Variovorax paradoxus: one gene and its partner. The protein of the gene in region 1 interacts with the protein of each later gene in a pairwise test. Links are inferred from orthologs where the notes say so. Each region holds a gene or a part of one and is shown on either strand. Other genes may lie near its edges. The genes, in order: NWF24_RS32590 and grpE.

Evidence for each region.
Region 2: the proteins of NWF24_RS32590 (region 1) and grpE interact in binary tests that used the Escherichia coli proteins (3 or more experiments, as listed by UniProt). The link is inferred for Variovorax paradoxus from one-to-one orthologs.

What each region holds. Positions count from the first base shown.
Region 1 is NZ_CP102931.1:6,964,380-6,980,872, forward strand. The notes cover bases 6,048-8,986. They hold NWF24_RS32590 (Nramp family divalent metal transporter), read left to right. Parts: upstream 6,048-6,823; coding sequence 6,824-8,149; downstream 8,150-8,986. Other genes in these bases: NWF24_RS32580 (hypothetical protein), read right to left, coding at 6,048-6,248; NWF24_RS32585 (putative quinol monooxygenase), read right to left, coding at 6,402-6,710; NWF24_RS32595 (protealysin inhibitor emfourin), read right to left, coding at 8,146-8,484; NWF24_RS32600 (M4 family metallopeptidase), read right to left, coding at 8,481-8,986. In the rest of the region: NWF24_RS32550 (aminopeptidase P N-terminal domain-containing protein), read right to left, coding at 1-633; NWF24_RS32555 (nucleotidyltransferase family protein), read right to left, coding at 630-1,343; speD (adenosylmethionine decarboxylase), read right to left, coding at 1,358-1,738; tkt (transketolase), read left to right, coding at 1,884-3,938; gap (type I glyceraldehyde-3-phosphate dehydrogenase), read left to right, coding at 3,993-4,994; NWF24_RS32575 (hypothetical protein), read right to left, coding at 5,052-5,600; more of NWF24_RS32580, read right to left, coding at 5,685-6,047; more of NWF24_RS32600, read right to left, coding at 8,987-9,566; NWF24_RS32605 (LysR family transcriptional regulator), read right to left, coding at 9,645-10,574; NWF24_RS32610 (tartrate dehydrogenase), read left to right, coding at 10,689-11,780; NWF24_RS32615 (tripartite tricarboxylate transporter substrate binding protein), read left to right, coding at 11,853-12,863; NWF24_RS32620 (YciI family protein), read left to right, coding at 12,958-13,248; NWF24_RS32625 (pirin family protein), read right to left, coding at 13,270-14,328; NWF24_RS32630 (VOC family protein), read right to left, coding at 14,494-14,910; NWF24_RS32635 (LysR family transcriptional regulator), read left to right, coding at 15,186-16,151. UniProt on the Escherichia coli protein: H(+)-stimulated, divalent metal cation uptake system. Involved in manganese and iron uptake. Can also transport cadmium, cobalt, zinc and to a lesser extent nickel and copper. Involved in response to reactive oxygen.
Region 2 is NZ_CP102931.1:1,912,630-1,919,467, forward strand. Bases 1-2,927 are described here. They hold grpE (nucleotide exchange factor GrpE), read right to left. Parts: upstream 1,789-2,927; coding sequence 1,213-1,788; downstream 1-1,212. Other genes in these bases: dnaK (molecular chaperone DnaK), read right to left, coding at 1-1,094; NWF24_RS08910 (FKBP-type peptidyl-prolyl cis-trans isomerase), read right to left, coding at 1,940-2,290; NWF24_RS08915 (winged helix-turn-helix transcriptional regulator), read right to left, coding at 2,375-2,806. Outside these bases: asd (archaetidylserine decarboxylase), read right to left, coding at 2,943-3,794; NWF24_RS08925 (Bug family tripartite tricarboxylate transporter substrate binding protein), read right to left, coding at 3,899-4,894; NWF24_RS08930 (lactonase family protein), read right to left, coding at 4,931-5,998; NWF24_RS08935 (Bug family tripartite tricarboxylate transporter substrate binding protein), read right to left, coding at 6,010-6,838. UniProt on the Escherichia coli protein: Participates actively in the response to hyperosmotic and heat shock by preventing the aggregation of stress-denatured proteins, in association with DnaK and GrpE. It is the nucleotide exchange factor for DnaK and may function as a thermosensor.

The DNA of each region.
Region 1 (16,493 bases):
ATCCTTGCCCTCGCGCAGCATGCGGGCCGAGAGCTGCATGGCGCGGACGTGCGCGCGGGCGCTGATCTGCGCGGCGCGGCGCATGATGTCTTGTTCGTGCGCGTCCTTGATCAGGCGCATCTCGTCGAGCGGGCCGCACAGGTCGCGCTGCTCCTCGGGGCACAGCGCGCCGTAGCGCACGCGGGCGCGCACCGACTGCAGCCAGCCGTCGATGCGGGTCTCCAGGCCCTTGTGGATGGCGAACGGGAACCACACGGTCGAGCGGTTCTCGAGCAGCTTGGGCAGCTTCGCGTCGAGGTCGGTGACCGAGAAGGCCTCGTCGACGCCGAGTGCCGCGGGCGCCGCGTCGGGGCCGAGGCGGTAGCCGTCCCAGATCTCGCGCTCCAGGTCTTTCGGCGCGCAGAACAGCGTGGCGCGGCCGTCGCCTGCCAGCACCAGCCAGGCGTTGGGCTCGGTGAAGCCGGTCAGGTAATAGAAGTAGCTGTCGTGGCGGTACAGGAAGTCGGTGTCGCGGTTGCGCGGACGCTCGGGCGCGGTCGGGATGATCGCGATGCCATCCTTGCCCAGTTGCGAGGCGAGGCGCGCGCGGCGCTCGGCGTAGATCGTCATCGTGGAGGCTGCTGCTGAAGTCATCTTGGCGTGGTGTTCAGTTGGGCGAGTCGTTCGGGGGTGCCCACATCGGTCCAGGGGCCGGTGTAGAGCTCGGCGCTCACGAGTTCATTGTCCATCGCGGCGCGCAGGATCGGCGCCAATGGGGCTTTGCGGCCGGCCGGGTTGCCGGGCGGGATGTCGCAGTACGGCGGCGCGAAGAGTGCGGCTCGGTAGAGGCCGATGGTCGAGAAGGTGAACTTCTGGTCGGCCGTGTTGAGCGCGAGGCCGCCCGCCGAGAGGCCGAAATCGCCCTTGAGGTTGTGCGCCGGGTTCGGCACCAGCCACAGGTGCGCGAGCTTGCCGCTGGCGATGAAACGGTCGACCGAGGCCTGTGCGAACGCGAAATCGGGCGCGAACACGTCGCCGGCCGCGACCCAGAACACATCGCCAAGCAGGGGCAGCGCACGCACGATGCCGCCGGCCGTTTCGAGTGCGCCGCCGAAGTCGCGGCCTTCGTCGGAGTATGAAATCGATAGCGCAACACGCCCGCTCAGCAATGGATTCGGGCCGAAGCGGTCAGAAATCTGCGCGCCGAGCCAGTCGGTGTTGACCACCAGTTCGGTGAAGCCGCCAGCGGCCAGCGCCTCCATCGGCCACTGCATCAGGGGCTTGCCGCGCACTTCGAGCAGGGGCTTGGGCGTGGCGTCGGTCAGCGGCCGCATCCGCTCGCCGCGCCCGGCGGCCAGGATCATGGCCCGCACGGCGCTCACGCTGCGATCTGCCCGCGCCGCAGTTCGTTGCGCTCGCTATGACGGGGCTGGAACACCGAAATCAGGCACTCCATCAGCGCATGCGCCTTGGCCGAATGGTCGCCGCCGAAGTTGCAGACGTACACATCGAGCGTCACGCCGCGCTGCTCGGGCCAGGTGTGGATGCACAGGTGCGATTCGGCCAGCAGCACCGTGGCCGTGACCCCGCCCGGCCCCTGCGGCGTGGCGGGAAAGGAGTGAACTATCTTGCCCACCGCCTGCAGCCCCGCGGCCGACACCGCCTTGATGCAGACCGCCCCCAAGGCGGGGCCGTCGGTGAGCCATTGAAGGCCGCATTGGCAGTCGTGAAGGTCGGCGGTGAGGTGCAGCCCATGCATGGGTGGCAACTCTAGCAGTCCGCCCGCCGCACAAGAACATCGGAAGGGTGTTCAGGCTGTATCGGGGGCGGTCGGGGCTCGCCCGGTAAAATCACGGGTTCTCCCGACCCCAATCCTCCCTTTTCCCTCCGAAAGTCCACCGCACATGGCAAACCACGCCCTGATGGCCAACGCAATCCGCGCTCTGGCTATGGATGCCGTCCAACAAGCAAATTCCGGACATCCGGGCGCACCGATGGGCATGGCCGACATGGCCGTCGCACTCTGGGGCGAACACCTGCGCTACAACCCCGCCAACCCGCACTGGTTCGACCGCGACCGCTTCGTGCTCTCGAACGGCCATGCCTCGATGCTGCTGTACTCCGTGCTGCATCTCACCGGCTACGACCTGCCCATTGGCGAGCTCAAGAACTTCCGCCAGCTGCACAGCAAGACCGCCGGCCATCCTGAAGTCGACGTGACCCCGGGCGTGGAAACCACCACCGGCCCGCTGGGCCAGGGCATCACCAACGCCGTGGGCTTCGCGCTGGCCGAGAAGCTGCTCGCCGCCGAGTTCAACCGCAAGGACCACGACGTGGTCGACCATCACACCTACGCCTTCCTGGGCGACGGCTGCATGATGGAAGGCATCAGCCACGAAGCCTGCGCACTGGCCGGCGCCTGGCACCTGAACAAGCTGATTGCGCTGTACGACGACAACGGCATCAGCATCGACGGCCAGGTCAAGCCCTGGTACATCGACAACGTGGCCGAACGCTTCCACGCCTATGGCTGGCACGTGATCGGCCCGATCGACGGCAACGACGCCGCCGAAGTGTCCAAGGCCATCGCCAAGGCCAAGCAGTCGACCGACAAGCCCACGCTGATCAACTGCAAGACCGTCATCGGCAAGGGCAGCCCGAACCGCGCCGGCACCGCCAAGGCGCACGGCGAGGCGCTCGGCGCCGAAGAAATCAAGCTCACGCGCGACGCCATCGACTGGCACTACCCGCCCTTCGAGATCCCGGCCGAGGTGTACGCCGACTGGGACCACAAGGCCGCTGGCGCCAAGACCGAAGCCGCCTGGAACGACAAGTTCGCCGCCTACGCCGCCGCGTTCCCCGAACTGGCTGCCGAGTTCACCCGCCGCATGAAGGGCGAGCTGCCCAAGGACTTCCACCAGGTCGCTTTCGACACCGTGGTCGCCGCCCACACCAAGGCCGAGACCGTCGCCAGCCGCAAGGCCAGCCAGCTCGCGCTCGAAGCCTTCACGGCCGCGCTGCCCGAAATGCTCGGCGGCAGCGCCGACCTGACCGGCTCGAACCTCACCAACACCAAGAGCACCGCCGCTCTGCGCTTCGATTCGAAGACCGGCGCCGTGGTCCGCACCGAGCCCACCGAACAGCACCCCGAAGGCCAGATCGGCCGCCACATCAACTACGGCGTGCGCGAATTCGGCATGGCCGCCATCATGAACGGCGTGTCGCTGCATGGCGGCTACATCCCCTACGGCGGCACCTTCCTCACCTTCAGCGACTACAGCCGCAACGCCATCCGCATGGCCGCGCTGATGAAGCGCCGCGTGGTGCACGTGTTCACGCACGACTCCATCGGCCTCGGCGAAGACGGCCCGACGCACCAGTCGATCGAGCACGCCGCCTCGCTGCGCCTCATTCCGAATCTCGACGTCTGGCGTCCGGGCGACACGGCGGAAACCGCCGTGGCCTGGGCCGTGGCGCTGCAGAACCAGTCGCGCCCAACTGCGCTGCTGCTGAGCCGCCAGAACATCGCCTACGCGGCGAAGAGCGAACTCGGCGACATCAGCCGCGGCGCCTACGTGCTGTCCGAGCCGGAAGCCGTCGGCCTGAAGAACAAGAAGACCGTGGCCGTGATCATCGCCACCGGTTCGGAAGTGCAGCTCGCGATTGCCGCGCAGAAGCTGCTGGCCGACAAGAAGATCGCCGTGCGCGTGGTGTCGATGCCCTCGACCACCACCTTCGACCGCCAGGACCTCGCCTACAAAAAGGCCGTGCTGCCGAAGAAACTGCCGCGCATCGCCGTCGAAATGGGCTGCACCGGCGGCTGGTGGAAGTACGGCTGCGCCGCCGTCGTCGGCATCGACACGTACGGCGAATCGGCGCCCGCGCCGGAGCTGTTCAAGTACTTCGGATTCACGGCAGAGAACGTTGCCGCCACGGTGGAAGCGGCATTGCGCGACTGATCGGATCGTGCCGGTTCACGACAAACAAGTTTTTCAACCTTAGGAGCAAGTCAGATGGCTATCAAACTCGGTATCAACGGCTTCGGCCGCATCGGTCGCAACGTGCTGCGCGCAGCAGTGCAGAACTTCAAGAACGACATCGAGATCGTTGCCATCAACGACTTGCTCGAGCCCGACTACCTCGCCTACATGCTCCAGTACGACTCGGTGCATGGCCGCTTCAAGGGCGAAGTCACGGTTGAAGGCAACACGCTGATCGTGAACGGCAAGAAGATCCGCTTGACGCAGGAGCGCGACCCCGCGCAACTGAAGTGGAACGAAGTCGGCGCCGACGTCGTGCTCGAATCGACGGGCCTGTTCCTCACCAAGGAAACGGCGCAGAAGCACATCGACGCGGGCGCCAAGAAGGTCATTCTGTCGGCACCGTCGAAGGACGACACCCCCATGTTCGTCTACGGCGTGAACGACAAGAAGTACGCCGGCGAAGCCATCGTCAGCAACGCCAGCTGCACCACCAACTGCCTGGCCCCGCTGGCCAAGGTGCTGAACGACAAGTGGGGCATCAAGCGCGGCCTGATGACCACCGTGCACGCAGCCACCGCCACGCAGAAGACCGTGGACGGCCCGAGCAACAAGGACTGGCGCGGCGGCCGCGGCATCCTGGAAAACATCATTCCCTCGAGCACCGGTGCCGCCAAGGCCGTGGGCGTGGTGATCCCCGAGCTCAACAAGAAGCTCACGGGCATGAGCTTCCGCGTGCCGACCTCCGATGTGTCGGTGGTCGACCTGACGGTCGAGCTGGTGAAGGAAGCCACGTACAAGGAAATCTGCGCCGAAATGAAGGCACAGAGCGAAGGCGCGCTCAAGGGCGTGCTGGGCTACACCGAAGACAAGGTCGTGGCCACCGACTTCCGCGGCGACCCGCGCACTTCGATCTTCGACGCCGAAGCCGGCATCGCGCTCGACGGCACCTTCGTGAAGCTCGTGAGCTGGTACGACAACGAATGGGGCTACTCGAACAAGTGCCTGGAGATGGTGAAGGTTGTTTCGAAGTAAGGCTTCGCGGCTTCAACGAAAACGCGCCCGAGGGCGCGTTTTTTTATTGGGGCACTCTCAACGCAACTTCTCGTTCCTGCGAATCTCGCTGCTCAGCTGCGACGTCAACCGCGTTGCAGCCCTTCGAGCCGCCAGTCCGAAGTCGCCCTTGAACTCGCCGAACTCCGCCGTGCCGTTGCCCGTCGCACGCACGTGCGTGACCTCGGCGCCCGCTGCATCGGTCACCACGCACGAGACCTCGGCCGTGAACGAGGTCGGCGGCCAGCTGATGAACGACGACGAGCTGGAGTCGGTCTTGATACGCGGCGCGAACACCAGCGATACACCGGCCGCCTCGTTCGCCTTCGTGTCACCGGCGGTGCGCAGCACCACCACGTCGCGGTACACCGCGCGCAGCGCATCGCGGATCGACTTCTCCAGGTCGCGGTACGGGAAGTAGCTCACGCGGTCGCCGCTGCCGCCGGGGGTGATCACTTCCAGGTCGCGATCGGCATCGGTCATCACGTAGGCGACCTTCTTTTGAATCAGGTGCGCCTGCGAACGTTGCGGCGCGGTCTCGGTGATCATCGTGATCGGATGCACGCAGCCAGCGAGCAGCAGGGCCATGAGTGCCGCGCCCGTAACACGTCGAATCGCGGTCATCGGAAGTAAGAAGAACATCGTCATCGAAGCGCCTCCAGGCCTGTGAGGTCAGCGGCCGATGGCGGCCACGAACTGCGGATCGGCATACACCTGCCGCAGCAAGGCGCGCACGAGGCGCGGGTACGCAGCCTGTCCGGCTGGCACCGCAACGATGCTTGCGTAGCTCGAATCGAAGGCGGTCTCCGCGCGGTAGGCCTTGCGCAGGCGCTGAGCGCCGTCGCGCGTGACGGTGACTTCGACGTCCATGCGGCCGGTGCCGTTGATCACGCCGAGGTCGATCTCGTTGACCAGGATGCGTGCCGCGATGCGCGTGGGCGCCTTCGGGTCGTAGACGGAGATTTCGCTCAGGTCGCGCATCAGCGCGTCCTGCAGGTATTGCGCGAAGCTGCCGCTGGGCGACAGCAGCCTGGCGCTGCGAAGGCGCACGGTGTTGACCTTGTCTTCCGGCTCGGTCGGTTGCGCTTTCACGAGCGCCACCGGTCCGGGGCGCGTGGCCTCGAGGCGGTCGAGCGTCTCGTAGTCGGCCGCGTAGGGTGGCGCCAGCAACGGCGCGCAGCCGGTCGTCAGAACAAGGGCGGCCAGTAGTGCGCCGGGCGCGAGCCGAGCGCGCAAGCGGAAACCTCGCGAACGAAAGATCGCCATGCCTGCTGTCCCTCTCTCCATGCGGCCGTGCGATGCATGCATGGTGCATCCGCGATGCCTGCTCCCCGGCGCGACGGTAGCACGCATCGCGCCGCGCGCGAAGGCGGGAAACTCAGGCCGGCTTCAGACCGGTTCGAGCACGTGAATCAGCTTGCTCTCGGTGAACTCTTTCGTCTTCTCGCTGTGGGCCTTCATGTGGGGTGCGACCGCGTGCGCCTGCAGGTGCGCCAGCGTTTCCCACTTCTCGACGACCACGAAAGTGTCGGGGCCGAAGCTGGCCTTCGATGCCGGGACGCCCTGCGCATCGACCGTGGCGCCGTATTCGATGCAGCCCTCTTCGGCCAGCACGGCTGCGCGGTTGGCAGCAAAGGCTTCGAGCAGCTTGGCGCGCTGGCCCGGCTTGGCGGTGATGACGGCGACGACGTGAATCATTGAAAGAGTCTCCAGTTGGTAAGGTAGTACGACGGTCGAATCTAAGAGATTCGGCGCCGTCGCGCTGGTCCGGTCCGCGACAACACCACGGCCTTGTCCCTATCATCGCCCGCATGTTCTTCCCGCTGCCCCGCACGGCCACAGCGCCCTTCTGCCCATCCGAAGTGAAGGGCAGCGTGGCCGTTCCGCAAGACCTGCCCTTCTTCAAGAAGCTGATGCGCTACGCGGGCCCGGGCCTTCTGGTGTCGGTCGGCTACATGGACCCGGGCAACTGGGCGACCGACATCGAGGCCGGCTCTCGCTTCGGCTACGGCCTGCTGTTCGTGGTGCTGCTCGCGAGCCTCGCGGCGATGCTGCTGCAGACGCTGTGCGTGCGGCTGGGGCTCGTGGCGCAGAAGGATCTGGCGCGCGCCTGCCGCGAGCATTACTCGCCGCGCGTCAACCGCCTGCTATGGCTGGGCGCCGAGCTGGCCATCGTGGCCTGCGACCTCGCCGAGGTGCTGGGCAGTGCGCTCGCGCTGCATCTGCTGTTCGGCGTGTCGATTCCGGTGGGCATTGCCATCACGGCCTTCGACACGCTGCTGGTGCTGGGCCTGCAGGGCGCGGGTTTCCGCCGCGTGGAGGCCATCGTGCTCGGGCTGGTCGGCACCATCGCGGGCTGCTTCGTCGTCGAGCTGGCGATGTCGCCGCCCAACTGGTTCGGCGTGGCGATGGGCTTCGGCCCGAGCCTGGAGCGGTTGCACCAGCCGGGCGCGCTGTACCTGGCCATCGGCGTCGTCGGCGCGACGGTGATGCCGCACAACCTGTACCTGCATTCGTCCATCGTGCAGACCCGGCTGATTGCCAACACCGATTCGGCGCGCCGCGAGGCGGTGCGCTTCTGCACGCTCGACGCGGTGGTGTCGTTGTCGCTCGCGCTGCTGGTCAACGCGGCCATCATGGTGCTCGCCGCCAGCGCCTTTCATGCCACGGGCCACCGCGAAGTGACCGAGATCGACGACGCCTACCGGCTGCTCGAACCCATCGTCGGCAGTGCTTTCGCGGCCACGCTGTTCGGCATTGCGCTGCTGGCTTCGGGGCAAAGCTCGACCTTCACCGGCACCATCGCGGGCCAGATCATCATGGAAGGTTTTCTCGACCTGAAGATCCCGTGCTGGCAGCGCCGGCTGATCACGCGTGGGCTGGCGCTGGGCCCGGCCTGGCTCGGCGTCTGGTGGTTCGGCGATGGTGGCGTGGGCAAGATGCTGGTGCTCAGCCAGGTGGTGCTGAGCTTCCAGCTGCCCTTTGCGATGTGGCCGCTCATTCGCTTCACGAGCAGCCGCGCGATGATGGGCGGCTTCGCCAACGGGCCGGTGGTGAAGTCGCTGGCTTGGCTGTTGTTCGGCGTGATCAGTGCGGCCAACGTGTGGCTGATCGCTACGGTGGTCTCGGGCAGCTAGCGCTTGCCGGCGTCCTTCCACAGGTGCACCAGCGCTTCGGGTGCTTCGGCTTCCGGCACCTCGAAGCTCACTGAAATCTTCTGGTCTTCTTCGGCGCTTTCCACGACCACCTCGACGCGGTAATAGCGCTGGTCGCCGCTGGACAGCGCAGCACCAGCCTGCCCCGCATGCGGCACGGCGCTTTGCAGCGCATCGCCGATCTGCTGGCGCAGTTCGTCGGTGCAGTCGCCGAGCTGGAAGCTGCGCGGCTGAGACAGGCCGGGCATGTAGGCCACCCCGCCCTCGCGCGTCACACGCACGATGGTCGCTTTGTTCAATGGCGGCAGGCGGATCATGGCGAGATCACTCCCACGCCCTGCCAGGCGCCAGCCACTGCCTTGTGCACCGCGCTGCCGGCGCCGAAGCGCCGCGAGGCGACGTCGGTGCTGAGCGTTGCGAAGGCCTCGAAATCGGCGTCCTGGCGCAGGCGCTTGTCGCATACCGCGTCGTACCAGACACGGCCCGCGGTTTCCCATGCCTGCCCGCCGATGGCCATGGCCGCCAGATAGAAGGCACGGTTCGGAATGCCCGAGTTGATGTGCACGCCGCCGTTGTCCTGCGAGGTGGTGACGAAGTCTTTCATGTGCGCCGGCTGCGGGTCCTTGCCGATCACCGGGTCGTCGTAGGCGGTGCCGGGCTCGGCCATCGAACGCAGGGCCTTGGCCTTCACGCTCGCCGTGAAGAGGCCCGCGCCGATCAGCCATTCGGCCTGCTGCGCCGTCTGCCGCAGCGAGTGCTGCTTGACGAGCACGCCGAACACGTCGCAGATCGATTCGTTGAGCGCGCCGGGCTGCCCCTGGTAGATGAGCCCGGCCTCGTGGTCGATCACGCCGTGCGTGAGCTCGTGGCCGATGATGTCCACCGCGATGGTGAAGCGGTTCATGACCTCGCCGTCGCCGTCGCCGAACACCATCTGCTCGCCGTTCCAGAAGGCGTTGTCGTAGTCCTTGCCGTAGTGCACGCTGCCGGTCAGCGGCATGCTCGCGCCGTCGATGGAGTCGCGCTCGTACACGTCGTGGTACAGCCGCCAGGTTGCGCCCAGGTGGTCGTAGGCCTCGTCGGCCGCGATGTCGCCGGTGGCGGGCCGGCCCTCGGTGCGCACCAGCTTTCCTGGCAGCGTGGTTGTGTGCGCCGCGTCATGGATGGCGCGCTCCGGCGAGTTCGGTCGCGCCGGGCGTGGCCGCGCGGCCGTCGTGCTCGCTGTGCCCGAGGCAAGCTTTGGCGGCACGAAGCCGCGCAGCGCGCGGTGCTCGCGATCGATCGTCAGGGTGTTCACCGCACGCGCGCTGATGGATGCGCTGGCGTGCTCGGCGAGGCGGCTCAGCAGGTACGGCGGTATGAAGCCAGGCGGCAGGGTCTGCGGTGTGCGCGACGGCATGGGCGGGCCTTTCGTCGGGTGTCGATTGATTCAAAACACCGTAGCAGAAACACCCGTCCGCGCTTGTCGGATTGCGGCTCAAGCCCTCGGCGGCATGTCGTCTTTTCCGAGCGCGGCGGCCATGAAGTCGACGAAAGTTCGCACGCGCGCCGACAGCTGGTGGCGCTGCGGATACACCGCGTAGATATCGGCGTCGGGCGTGCGGTAGTTGGCCAGCACCTGCACCAGCCGGCCGCTGCGCAGGTAGCGCGCAATGTCCCACTCGGCGCGCATCAGGATGCCGTGGCCGTCCAGCGCCCAGTTGACCGCGATCTCCCCGTCGTTGGTGCTGAGCGCGCCGCGCGTCTTCACGGCCTCGGTGCGCTGCGCCGTGCCGCGCCCGGTGCTCAGCCGCCATATGCCGTAGGCCTCGTCGCCCTGGCGGATGCCGATGCAGCGGTGGTGCGTGAGGTCGTTGGGCACCTTGGGCTGTCCGGCGCGCGCCAGGTAGGCGGGCGAGGCGCACAGCAGCCGCCGGTTCGACGCGATGCGCCGCGCGATCACGCGGGCCTCGGGCGGCGCGCCGAAGCGTATGCAGACGTCGAAGGCATCGTCGGTCAGCGGCGGCGGGTTGACCGAGAGCTGCAGCTGCACTTCCACCTGCGGATGCTTGCGTGCGAACTTCGAGATCAGCGGCGCCACGTGACTGCGCCCGAAGCCCAGCGTGGCGTTCACGCGCAGCAGGCCCTGCGCCTCGCCCTTTGCGCCGCCCAGCAACTGAGCCATGTCGTCGATCTCACCGAGGATGCGGCGCGCGTGCGCCACGTACAGCTCGCCCTCGGGCGTGAGGCTCATGCGCCGCGTGGTGCGGTTCACCAGCGTGACGCCCAGGCGCGCCTCCATCAGCGCGAGCCGCTTGCTCACCGCGGGCGTGCTGATGCCGAGTTCGCGCGCCGCCGCGCTCAGGCTGCCGCAGGCCGCGAGCGAGGAGAAAAAGCCGAGGTCGGCAGGCTGGACCGGAGCAACCATGAGCGATCCGATTGTTGAACTGAGGTTAATGATGGATTCACTTTCGGCGTGAATCGTTCGGCGCGTCGGATCCTACAGTGGGCCACCACTACTACAGCGCACACAAGGACATCGATGAGCAGCTACAGCATTGCCACCATTCCCGGCGACGGCATCGGCAAGGAAGTGATCCCGGCGGGGCGCCAGGTGATGGAAGCGCTGGCCGCGGCCTCCGGTGGCGCGCTGCATTTCAGCTTCGAAGACTTCGGCTGGGGCGGCGACTGGTACCGCGCGCACGGCGAGATGATGCCGGCCGACGGCCTCGACGCACTGCGCAAGAAAGACGCAATTCTTTTCGGCTCCGCTGGCGATCCGCACATTCCCGACCACATCACGCTCTGGGGCCTGCGCCTGAAGATCTGCCAGGGCTTCGACCAGTACGCCAACGTGCGGCCCACGCGCATCCTGCCGGGCATCGACGGGCCGCTCAAGCGCTGCGCGCCGGGTCAGCTCGACTGGGTGATCGTGCGCGAGAACTCCGAGGGCGAGTACGCCGGCGTCGGCGGCCGCGTGCACCAGGGCCACCCCATCGAAGCCGCCACCGACGTGAGCATGATGACCCGCGCGGGCGTCGAACGCATCATGCGTTTCGCCTTCAGGCTGGCCCGCTCGCGGCCGCGCAAGCTGCTCACCGTGGTCACCAAGAGCAACGCGCAGCGCCACGCGATGGTGATGTGGGACGAGATCGCGCTGCAGATCTCGAAGGAGTTCCCCGACGTGACATGGGACAAGGAACTGGTCGACGCCTGCACCGCGCGCATGGTCAACCGCCCGGCCTCGCTCGACACCATCGTCGCCACCAACCTGCACGCCGACATCCTCAGCGACCTCGCGGCGGCGCTGGCGGGCAGCCTGGGCATCGCGCCCACCGGCAACATCGACCCGGAGCGGCGCTATCCGTCGATGTTCGAGCCCATCCACGGTTCGGCCTTCGACATCATGGGCAAGGGGCTGGCCAATCCGGTCGGCACCTTCTGGTCGGTGGTGATGCTGCTCGAGCACCTGGGCGAGGCCGAGGCCGCGCGCCGCGTGATGGCTGCGGTGGAGCACGTCACGGCCAACCCGTCGCTGCACACCCGCGACCTGGGCGGCAGCGCGACCACGGAGCAGGTGACGCGCGCGGTATGCGCGCACATTGCCGGCGAGGCCGTGCGGCTTGCGGCCTGACCGATTCGAGCGACACGACGGTATCCGCGCGCCTCGATGCGCGCATCACAACAGCGAGCCGGAGACAAAACCATGACAGCAGCTTCCTTCCCCCAGCGCCACCGGCGCACGGTGCTTCGGGCCGCGGCGCTCGCGCTCGGCCTCGGCGCCTCTGCGCTGGCGTTTGCGCAGCAGGCACCCGCCGGCTGGCCGACGCGGCCCATCAGCCTCGTCGTGCCCTTCCCGGCTGGCGGCACCACCGACGTGCTGGCCCGCGCGCTGGCCGACAGGCTTTCGCAATCGCTCGGCCAGCCGGTGGTGGTCGAGAGCAAGCCCGGCGCCGGCGCCACGCTCGGCGCCGACTACGTGGCCAAGGCCAAGCCCGACGGCTACACGCTGCTCATGGGCGCGGTGCACCACACCATCGCAACCAGCGTCTACAAGAAGCTGCCCTACGACTTCCAGAAAGACCTGGCGCCGATCACCGTCGTGGCCATGGTGCCCAACGTGCTGGTCATCAACGCCGCCAACACGCCCGCGAAGAACGTGGCCGAACTGGTTGCGTTCGCCAAGGCCTCGCCCGGCAAGCTGGCCTACGGCTCCAATGGCAACGGCACGGCGCAGCACCTGATCGGCACGCAGTTCCAGTCCAGCACCGGCACCACGCTGCTGCACGTGCCCTACAAGGGCAGCGGCCCGCTCACCACCGACCTGCTCGGCGGGCAGGTGGCGATGTCCTTCGACACCATCACGCCGGTGCTGCAGCACATCAAGGGCGGCAAGCTGCGCGCGCTGGCCGTGACCACCGCGCGCCGCTCGTCGGTGCTGCCGGACGTACCGACGCTGGAGGAAGCGGGGCTCAAGGGCTTCGACATCGGCACCTGGTTCGGCGTGCTTGCGCCGGCAGCCACGCCGAAGGAGATCGTTGCGCGCCTCAACGCCGAGATGGTGAAGATCATCCACTCGCCCGATTTCGCGCAGCGCATGCAGGCCATCGGCGCCGAGCCGCTGGGCGGCACGCAGGAAGAAATGGCGCGGCAGATTCGGGAAGAGACGGCCAAGTTCGCGAAGCTGGTGAAAGAGGGGGGCGTGGTGATCGACTAGCGAGCAGTCTGTTACGGGTGTGCACACCTCGCCCGGGCGGGCGTCTTGCCAAGGTCATAGGATCGGGGCTTCCGAATTCACCGCCATCCTGCCCATGTTCATCGTCACCCTTACCTACATCCGCCCGCTCGAAGAAGTCGACGCGCTGATGGACCCGCACATGGTCTGGTTGAGGAAGCACTATGAAAGCGGGCTGTTCGTGGCTTCGGGCCGCCAGGTGCCGCGCACGGGTGGCGTGATCCTCGCCCGTTCGGGCGACCGCGAAGGGCTGGAGGCCGTGCTGGCGCGCGACCCGTTCGTGCAGGGCGGCGTGGCGCGCGCCGACGTGACCGAGTTCGTGCCGAGCATGACGGCCCCCAGCATCGAGGTTCTGAAGACGTTCTGACGAAGAACGTCTTTTTTTCGCTCAGGCTCCCGGCACTTCCTCGTGGCCGCCGGGGTGCCGCGCAAAGCGCGCGGCCTCGCGGTCGTGCACCGGCGCCGGATCGTCCCATGGCCAGCCGCCGAATTGCGTGCGGCGGTAGTCGGCCATGGTCTGGCTGATCTCGGCCTGCGTGTTCATCACGAAGGGGCCGTACTGCGCCACCGGTTCGGCGATCGGGCGGCCCTGCAGCACCAGGAACTCGCTCGTTTCACCGTCGCCGTTGACGATTTCCACGGCCGCATCCGCGCGCAGCTCGACGGCCGCCGGGCCTTCCACGCGCTCGCCGGCAATGTGCGCCATCGCCCCCTTGAAGAAGTACAGCATGCGCCGCGTGCCTTCGCCCGTGGCGGCCGGCAGCGTCCATTGCGCGCCGGGCGTCATCTTCAGCGTCCAGATCGCCACGTCGGCGTCGGCCTGCGCGGCCCATGAATCGGGCGGCGGCGCCAGCGGCTGGATCGGGTCCTGCCCGCTGGCGGCATCGCCGAGCCGGCCCGCGATCACTGCAACCTCGGTGCGGCCGCCCTTCGCGTCGTCGGAGGCGAAGCGCGGAATGGCGTCGGACCAGAACATCGTGAAGTGCGGCTCGGCCATCTTGCTCCTGGCGGGCAGGTTGAGCCAGATCTGGAACAGCTCCAGCGGGTTCGGCGCGCCGGCGTCGAGCAGCGGGAACATTTCAGAGTGCACGATGCCTTTGCCGGCCGTGAGCCACTGCACGTCGCCGCCGCCGAAGCGCGCGGTGGCGCCCAGCGAGTCGGAATGGTCGACCAGGCCTTTGCGCACGATGGTCACGGTTTCGAAGCCGCGGTGCGGGTGCGAGGGAAAGCCCGGCACCGTGTCGCCGTGGTACATGCTCCAGCCGTCCTTGCGGCTGAAGTCCTGGCCGATCTGGCGGCCGGCCAGCGAGGCCTCGGGGCCCATCTGGCCGTTGGCCTTCGGGTAGGCGTCGTCGTGGTAGACGCAGAACAGGAACGGGTCGATCGTCTGCCACGGGAAGCCGAGTGGCTTGACCTGGACGACGGGGCCCTTGTTGTTGTCGGACATTTCAATATTCCTTTCCATGTGGGGCGCGGCCGATGATGCCGTGCCAGTGGATGGAATATCGGGGCGCCGCCGCCTTCCGGTAGAGGCCTTCCGTGCAACAGTGAAGAGCGCGTATGGAACGATGGGCATCGCTCTTTTTCCCTTTCGGGCGTGCCTGCCGGCGCTTTACTGCTTCGGCATTTCGGCGTTCGGGTCCATGTACACCAGCTCCCACAGGTGGCCGTCGATGTCCTGGAAGCCGTGGCCGTACATGAAGCCGTAGTCCTTCGGCTCGCTCGGGGTGGTGCCGCCGGCGGCCTTGGCCTTGGCCACGAGCTCGTCGACTTCGGCGCGGCTCTCGCATGAAAGGCACAGCAGCACTTCGGTGCTCTTCGACGTGTCGGTGAGGCTCTTTGTGGTGAAGGTCTTGAAGAACTCCTCGACCAGCAGCATGACGTGGATGCTGTCCTTCTGGACGACCATGCACGCGGCGTTGGCGTCGGTGAACTGCGCGTTGAAGGTGTAGCCCAGCGCGGCGAAGAAGGTCTTGGTCTTCTCGAGGTTCTTGACGGGGAGGTTCACGAAGATCTGCTTGGTGGCCATGGTGTCGTCCTGTATCGGTGGATGGATGGATGTGGAGGCATTTCGCGGCGCCTTGTGTACGCCGTCCACAAAAGATACCAAAGAAAATGGACGGCGTCCACATATTTTCTCGGACGTGCAGCTAGGAGGCATTTTTCGGCAGAAATTTCACGACAGCCAAACCCTGCCGCTTGCGGCCCCTGAAATGCGTTGCATCCAAATGAGATCAGATCGTCAGGCACGAAGTTTGCATCAGAAAAAACTATGCAAAGGCGTGACCAAGAAGGGTGATTTCTATGAGTCAATTAACGGCGCGTTTCACCTTAAGGCAAATTAAGTACTTTGTTGCCGTGGTGGAAGAGGACAGCATCGTCGAAGCTGCGCGGAAGCTTCACATCTCTCAGCCATCCATCTCCGTTGCCATAAAAACACTGGAAGAAATACTGGATCAACAGCTGTTGATCCGGCATCACGCACAGGGTGTCTCGCTTACATCCAACGGGCGCAGAGTTTATGAACAGGCCAAGCATCTATTGCAGCTTTCTCACGATCTGGAGCAAAACTCAAACGCCGAATGGAACCTGATATCCGGAACCATTGCCTTGGGCTGCTTTGAATCCATGGCTCCGCTGTACATGCCAAAGTTGATTGCCGGATTCAAGGGTGTCTATCCGCAGATCAATATCCAGCTGCACGATGGCGAACAGCACGAACTGATGCAGGGATTGCATCGAGGGCGATTTGATCTGGCATTCTTATACGATCTGGAGCTGGGCAATTCGATATACAAGGAGGAATTGAATGCACCGCATAAACCTTATGCGCTGCTCCCGGTTGACCATCGATTGGCAAGAAAAAAATCAGTGACATTGGAAGATTTGAGCATCGAGCCAATGATCCTGCTGGACGTCGTGCCAAGTCGAAACTACTTCATCGACATTTTCAAAAACCGGGGATTCCATCCAACCGTTGCGTATAGCTCGCCGTCGATCGAGATGGTCCGCTGCATGGTAGGTCGAGGTCTGGGATTTTCGTTGCTGGTCACTCGCCCGTGCACCGAAAGCACATACGACGGAAAGCAACTGGTTCAGTTGGATATAGAAGATGAAATGCCTGCTTCCACGTTGATCATGGCATATCTGAAAAATAACCAGCCCTCGCCGGCAACAAGGCTGTTCATGGACTATTGCCGCAGCGTGGATTTGACCCCGCCATCACAAATCTCGCGGCAAGTCAGTTCGGATATCGAATCATGCCAATGACCCCCTCGCAGGTCGTTTATTGATCGCACCAAGGGCAAGCACCTTGAGCCATTGCTAGGGGCCAGCAGCACATACCCCACTCGCGCGCGTCCCAGCGCGCAGTCGCCCCTCCAGCCGGATCAGCTCACCGAGCCGGCAGTCCAGACCGCACAGACCAGTCCACTCCGCGCAAGGGCAGGTCGACAAAGTCCATTGGCAAATCTCAGACGACGCCAACGACAAATAAACAAGCTGAACCCGTTCGCACCAGAACCGTGAAACCGCACCATCATGGAATATTTAAAACCAAAAAGAGGCGCATTCAGGCCCATAACTCAGGATTTTCGACCAGATGTTTGTATA
Region 2 (6,838 bases), 5.1 Mb from region 1 along the record:
TCCTTGCGCGGCTCCTTGCCGAAGAAGGCCTTCACCTTTTCCTGCACCTTGGGCATGCGGGTCATGCCGCCGACCAGGATCACGTCGTTGATGTCCGACACGCTGATGCCGGCGTCCTTGATGGCCAGGCGGCAAGGCGCGATGGTGCGCTCGACCAGCTCGTCGACCAGGCTTTCGAGCTTGGCACGGGTGAGCTTGATGTTCAGGTGCTTCGGACCCGACGCATCGGCCGTGATGTAGGGCAGGTTGATGTCGGTCTGCGCGCTGTTCGACAGTTCGATCTTGGCCTTTTCAGCGGCTTCCTTCAGGCGCTGGAGCGCAAGCACGTCCTTGCTCAGGTCGACGCCCTGGTCCTTTTTGAACTCGGCAATGATGTAGTCGATGATGCGCTGGTCGAAGTCTTCGCCGCCCAGGAAGGTGTCGCCGTTGGTCGACAGCACTTCGAACTGCTTCTCGCCGTCGACGTCGGCAATTTCGATGATCGACACGTCGAAGGTACCGCCGCCGAGGTCATACACGGCGATCTTGCGGTCGGCCTTGTCCTGCTTGTCGAGGCCGAAGGCCAGGGCAGCAGCGGTGGGCTCGTTGATGATGCGCTTGACGTCGAGGCCCGCGATGCGGCCGGCGTCCTTGGTGGCCTGGCGCTGGGCGTCGTTGAAGTAGGCCGGCACCGTGATCACGGCTTCGGTCACGGTTTCGCCGAGGTAGTCTTCGGCGGTCTTCTTCATCTTGCGCAGGATGTCGGCGCTGACCTGTTGCGGCGCCATCTTCTTGCCCCGCACTTCCACCCATGCGTCGCCGTTGTCGGCCTTGGCGATGGTGTAGGGCATCAGGTCGATGTCCTTCTGGACTTCCTTTTCCTCGAACTTGCGGCCGATCAGGCGCTTGATCGCGTACAGCGTGTTCTTGGGGTTGGTGACGGCCTGGCGCTTGGCCGAGGCACCGACCAGCACTTCACCGTCTTCCTGGTACGCGACGATCGACGGCGTGGTGCGCGCACCTTCCGAGTTCTCGATCACACGCGTGGTGTTGCCTTCCATGATCGACACGCACGAGTTGGTGGTGCCGAGGTCGATGCCGATGATCTTTGCCATGTTCTTTACTCCTGAAAGCCTGAAAAATATGTTGTTATGAACTTGTGGATAACCCGTCGCGATTCAAGGTATGAAGCGGGGATTTCCTGTGGGAATCTTGTGTGCCGATGCGAGCCGCTTACTTCGGCGCGCTGACCGTGACCAGCGCCGGGCGCAGCACGCGGTCGTTGATGGTGTAGCCCTTCTGCAGCACGCTCACCACGGTGTTCGGCTCCTGGTCGGCGGCGGGCACCACCGAGATGGCCTGGTGCTGGTGCGGGTCGAACTTGGTGCCGGGCGCGGGGGCCACTTCGATCACCTTGTTGCGTTCGAGTGCGCTCTTGAGCTGGCGCAGGGTGGCTTCGGCGCCTTCGCGGATCTGCTCAGGGGTGGCGTCCTTGATGGCCAGGCCGGCTTCGAGGCTGTCGGTCACCGGCAGCAGGCTCTCGGCAAAGGCCTCGACGGCGAACTTGCGGGCCTTGGTGATCTCGTCGTCGGCGCGACGACGGGCGTTCTGCACATCGGCCTGGGCGCGCAGGTACTGGTCGGCAAGTTCGGCATTCTTGGTCTGCAGGGCGGCGAGTTCGCCTTGTGCCACGGCCAGGGCGTCGAGCGCCTCGGCTTCATTGGCGGCGTGCGCAGCCTCCAGTTCTTCGGGGCTTGGCTCGCCTTGCAGCATTTGAGAATTCTGTGCGGATTGTTGCGGGTCAGACATTTTTCAAAGAACCGGCATGTGCCGGAAAACAAACGTTAGCCAGCCACATGGGGCTGGCCCAAAGCATTTCAAGCGAAAAAACGCGGCCAAAAGGGCCGCGGAGGCATGAAAAAGGCCCGGAATCGGGCCTTGGAGCCGCCGGCTCGAATGCTCAGTGTGCGTCCAGGAGTTCGACGTCGAACTTCAGGGTGGCGTTCGGCGGGATCACGCCGCCGGCGCCGCGAGCGCCATAGCCCAGCGATGCGGGAATGATCAGCGTGCGCTTGCCGCCGATCTTCATGCCGGCCACGCCTTCGTCCCAGCCCTTGATGACCTGGCCCGCGCCCAGCGAGAACGCGAACGGGTCGTTGCGGTCGCGGCTCGAATCGAACTTGGCGCCTTGCACGCCGTCGTTGTAGAGCCAGCCGGTGTAGTGCACGTGCACGTGCTGGCCGGCCTTGGCTTCGGCGCCGGTGCCGACTTCGGTGTCTTCGTATTGCAGGCCGGAGGGAGTGGTAGGCATGAGAAACGCTCCTTGCGTCGATGTGAGATCAGTGGATCGAAGGCGCGGAGTTTACCGATGCCGGGAAGGCCGGCCTGTGGTCCGTCAGCTCTGGCTGGTGTCGTCGGAGGGGGGCGCGGGTGTGGACGCAGGCGCTGCCACTGGGGCCGAAGCGGGCGCGACCGCTGGAGAAACCGCCGCGGCGGGCGGTGCGACCGCTGCGGGTGCCGCCGCTTTCTTGAGTTGTCCCAGTTGCCATTTACCGGCAAAGGCCTGCAGGTCGGAAAGGCGCTTGAGCAGGTCTTGCCCGCTGAGCGTGAGGCTGTAGCCGTCGCTGCCGTGGCCGACGATGCCGGCCTCGCGCAGTTCCTTGATGCGGGTGTTGAGCGTGTTGGGAGTGATGCTGCCCACGCTGTCCTGAAGCAGCCGGAAGGTCTGCGCATGGCCGTCGCGCAGGGCCCAGAGCACGCGCAGTGCGTAGCGGGCTTCGAGCAGGGCGAGCAACTGGCTGACGGCTGCGTTTTCCTTGGTACTCATCGACATCATCTCCTCGAAGCGTTCTTGTGGTTGGTATGAACCGTCTCGTTGGCCGGCGACTATAGCGCAATCGAGGAGGATGCTACTAGTTTTATAGCTGTCAGGGCATGCTGCATGCGGGTTGTGAGACAAACACTCACAAATTGGTGTAGTTGGCCATGGCTTCGCCCAGGCGGATCGCGCGCGTGGGCGACCAGTCCTGGTTGAAGGCCAGCGCGGGCGCCGGGAACAGCATGACGACCGTCGACCCGAGCAAGAAACGGCCCATCTCGTCGCCCTTGCGGATGTCGATCTGCTGGTCGGTGTAGTGCCACTCGCGCAGTTCGCCCACGCGCGGCGGATTGACCACGCCGTGCCACACGGTGGCCATGCTGCCGACGATGGTGGCGCCCACCAGCACCAGCACGAAGGGCCCGTGCGCCGATTCGAAGACGCACACCACTCGCTCGTTGCGCGCGAACAGGCCGGGCACGCCGCGCGCCGTGGTGGGGTTCACCGAGAACAGGTCGCCCGGCACATGGATCATGCGCACCAGCCGCCCGTCGCAAGGCATGTGGATGCGGTGGTAGTCCTTGGGGCTCAGGTACAGCGTGGCGAAGCTGCCGTGCGCGAACTTCGCGGCCAGCGCTGCGTCGCCGCCGACCAGTGCGGTGGTTGTGTAGTTGTGGCCCTTGGCCTGGAAGATCTGGTCGCCCTGGATCGCGCCGAACTGGCTGATCGCGCCGTCCACGGGGCAGACCAGGTCGGCCTGCGCGAGCGGCCGCGCACCGGGCTTGAGTGCGCGGGTGAAGAACTGGTTGAAGCTCTTGTAGTGCTGGATGTCCGACTCCAGCGCCTCGCCCATGTCCACGCCGTACTTGGCCACGAAGCGCCGGATGATCCACGTCGTCACGGCGCCCCGTTCCTTGCCCGCAACCCAGCCGGCGAAATTGGTCAGTGCCTGCTTGGGGAACAGGTATTGGGGCAGTACGGCAGAGCGGTCGGACACGTGGGGAAGGCCTGGAATGCGGAATCGGAGGGGCATTCTATAAAGCGCTTCCCCCCCGGCGCGTAGGAAGCTTCCCTTGGTTCTCCCGGCCCGCAGTCAGTCGGTCAATCCGCCTTGATCCCCGCCGCCTTGATCACCTGCGCCCACTTCTCCACTTCGGCCTTCTGGAACGCCGCGATCTGCGTGGTGCTCAGGTCGGTCGGCTCCATGCCGAAGCCCTTGAGCTTGTCCTGCATCTCGGGCGTTGCGAGGATCTTGCGGATCTCGGTGTGCAGCCGGTCGACGACCGGTGCAGGCGTGCCCGCGGGCACGAAGATCGCCTGCCACGACACCACCTCGAAGTCTTGCAGGCCCGGCACGCCCGACTCGGCCACCGTCGGCACGTCGGGCATCGAGGCCAGGCGCTTCGACGATGTGACGGCGATCGCGCGCAGCTTGCCGCTCTGGATGTGCGGGCCCGCGACCACCGTGGTGTCGAACATCATGTCGACCTGTCCGCCGATCACGTCCTGGATCGCCGGGCCGCTGCCCTTGTACGGAATGTGCGTGAACTTCACGCCCGACTTGAAGGCCAGCAGTTCCAGCGCCAGATGCTGCGAGGTGCCCGTGCCGGCCGAGGCCGACGAGAGCCCGCCCGTCTTGGCCTTGCTCGCGGCCATCACATCCTTCAAGGTTTTGTACGGGCTCGCCTGATTCACCACCAGCACCACCGGATTGGTGCCGATCAGCGTGACCGGCGCGAACGACTTCTGCGGGTCGTAACCGATCTTCGGATACAGGCTCACGTTGATCGCGTGCGAGCTGATGGTGCCGCCGATCAGCGTGAAGCCATCGGGCGCCGCGCGCGCGCCGACTTCGGAGCCAACGCTGCCGCCGGCCCCGCCCTTGTTGTCGATGATTACGCTCGTGCCCAGCACGGTGCCGAGCTTCTGCCCGATCAGCCGGCCCAGCACGTCGGTGGTGCCGCCCGCGGGAAAGGGCACGAGATAGGTGATGGCCTTGCCCGTCGGCCAGTTGTTGCTGCTCTGCGCGAAGGCCACCGGAAGACCGGCGGCGAGCGAAGAGGCGAGGGCGGTGCGAATGAGTGTGCGGCGTTGCATGCGAAGGTCTCCTATTGATATGTGGTGCGGCGCCCGTCAGGGCATGTCGACGATCTCGATCCAGTTCGGGTTCTTGCCCACGTCCAGGTGCTGGGGCTTGCCCAGCGCGCCGGTGGCGGCGTCGATGGTGTAGAGCGAGATGCCGTTCGACTCCTGCCCCGCGGCGATCAGGTAGCGCCCGGTGGCATCGATGGCGAAGCCGCGCGGCGTTTTCTCGGTCGAGGTCTGTCCGAGAGGCTGCAACTGCCCCGTGGCGGCATCGACCTTGAATGTCGACAGCGTGCTCGTCGTGCGCTCCGACGCGTACAGGTAGCGCCCATCGGGCGTCAGGTGCAGGTCGGCGGCCCAGGGCTTGCCGGTGAAGCCGGCTGGCAGCGTGGTCGTGCTCTGTTCGAGCTTGAGCGTGCCGCGCGCGGCATCCCACGCGAACACGTGCAGCGCCGCGTCGAGCTCGTCCAGCAGATAGACGTGGCGCTGCGCCTTGTCCCAAACAAAGTGGCGCGGGCCCGCCTTCGCTGCGGTGGTGGTCAGCGGCGGATCATTGGGCGACAGCAATCCCTTCTCCGCATCGAAGCGCCAGCTCGACACGTTGTCGCCGCCGAGGCTTGTCGCGAGCACGAAGCGGTTGCTCGCGTCCGCATGGATCGCGTGCGCGTTGGGCCCGGTCTGGATCAGCTGATGGATAGGGCCCACCGCGCCGTCCTTGCCGATGGCGTTGACCGTGATCTTGCCGCCCTGGTACGAGGCCGCGAAGAGCCACTTGCCGCTCGCGTCCAGGTCGATGTTGGCCATGCTGTCGGCCAGCGGCGCTTCGCCAAGCTTCTGCAGCTTGCCGGTGGCGCCGTCGATCGACAACGCCGTCACGCGAAACGGCTGCGAGCGCAGCGCGGCATACAGCACGCGCTTGTCGCGGCTCACCACCATCGGCATCACCGTGCCGCCGACGTTCAGCGTCTGCACCGGCTTGAGCGCGCCCTGGGCCCGGTCGAGTTCGAGCACCGAGATTTCCTGGCTGTCGGCGTTCGACACATAGACCCAGGTCGCGGCCGAGGCCGGGCCGATGGCGGCCAGCCACAGCAGCGATGCGATGGTTGTTTTTTTCATGGCTGTGCGGCTCAGGGTTTGATGTTGAGCTTGGTGATGAGCTGCTTGAAGTACACGTTGTCCTTGGCCAGCGTTTCCTTGAATACCGCACCGTCCGTGTAGACATAGCCGAGGTTCTGCTTGTCCATCACTTCGTGCATCAGCGGCTCGGCGGCGGTCTTGGCGGTGATCTCGCGCAGCTTCGCCATCACTTCGGGCGGCGTGTTCTTCGGCGCGCCGAGGCCGCGCCAGGTGCCGATCGAGAGGTCGATGCCGCGCTCCTTGGCGGTGGGCACTTTCTCGAAGCCCTTCACGCGCTTGTCGGCCATCACCATCAGCACCTTGAGCTTGCCGCCCTGCACGTGCGTCGTCACTTCAGCGGGGCTCACCGCCACGGCCTCGATGTGGCCGCCAAGCAGCGCAAGCACCGCGGGTGCGGCGCCCTGGAACGGGATGTGGCCGAACTTGGTGCCGGTCTTGTCTTCCAGTGCCGCGGCGGCAAGGTGCCAGATCGAGCCGTTGCCCGAGTTGCCCACGCGCACGCTCTCTGGCGACTTCTTCGCGGCGGCGAGGAATTCCTCGATGGTGTTCCATGGCGCATCGGCCTTCACCGTGATCGCGGCCGGGTCGGCGTTGAGCTGTGCGATGGGCTGGAAGTCGTCGTAGTTGAACTTGGCCAGGCCCAGGTGCGGCAGCGTCAGCAGCTCGACCGTGAGCACCGCGAGCTTGTAGCCGTCGGGCTTGGCGTTGATCACTTCCGTCCAGCCGATGGCGCCGCCCGCGCCGGGGCGGTTGACGATCACGATGCTCTGCGAGATGTGCTTGCGGCTCGCCTCGGCGAACGCACGCGCCAGGCCATCG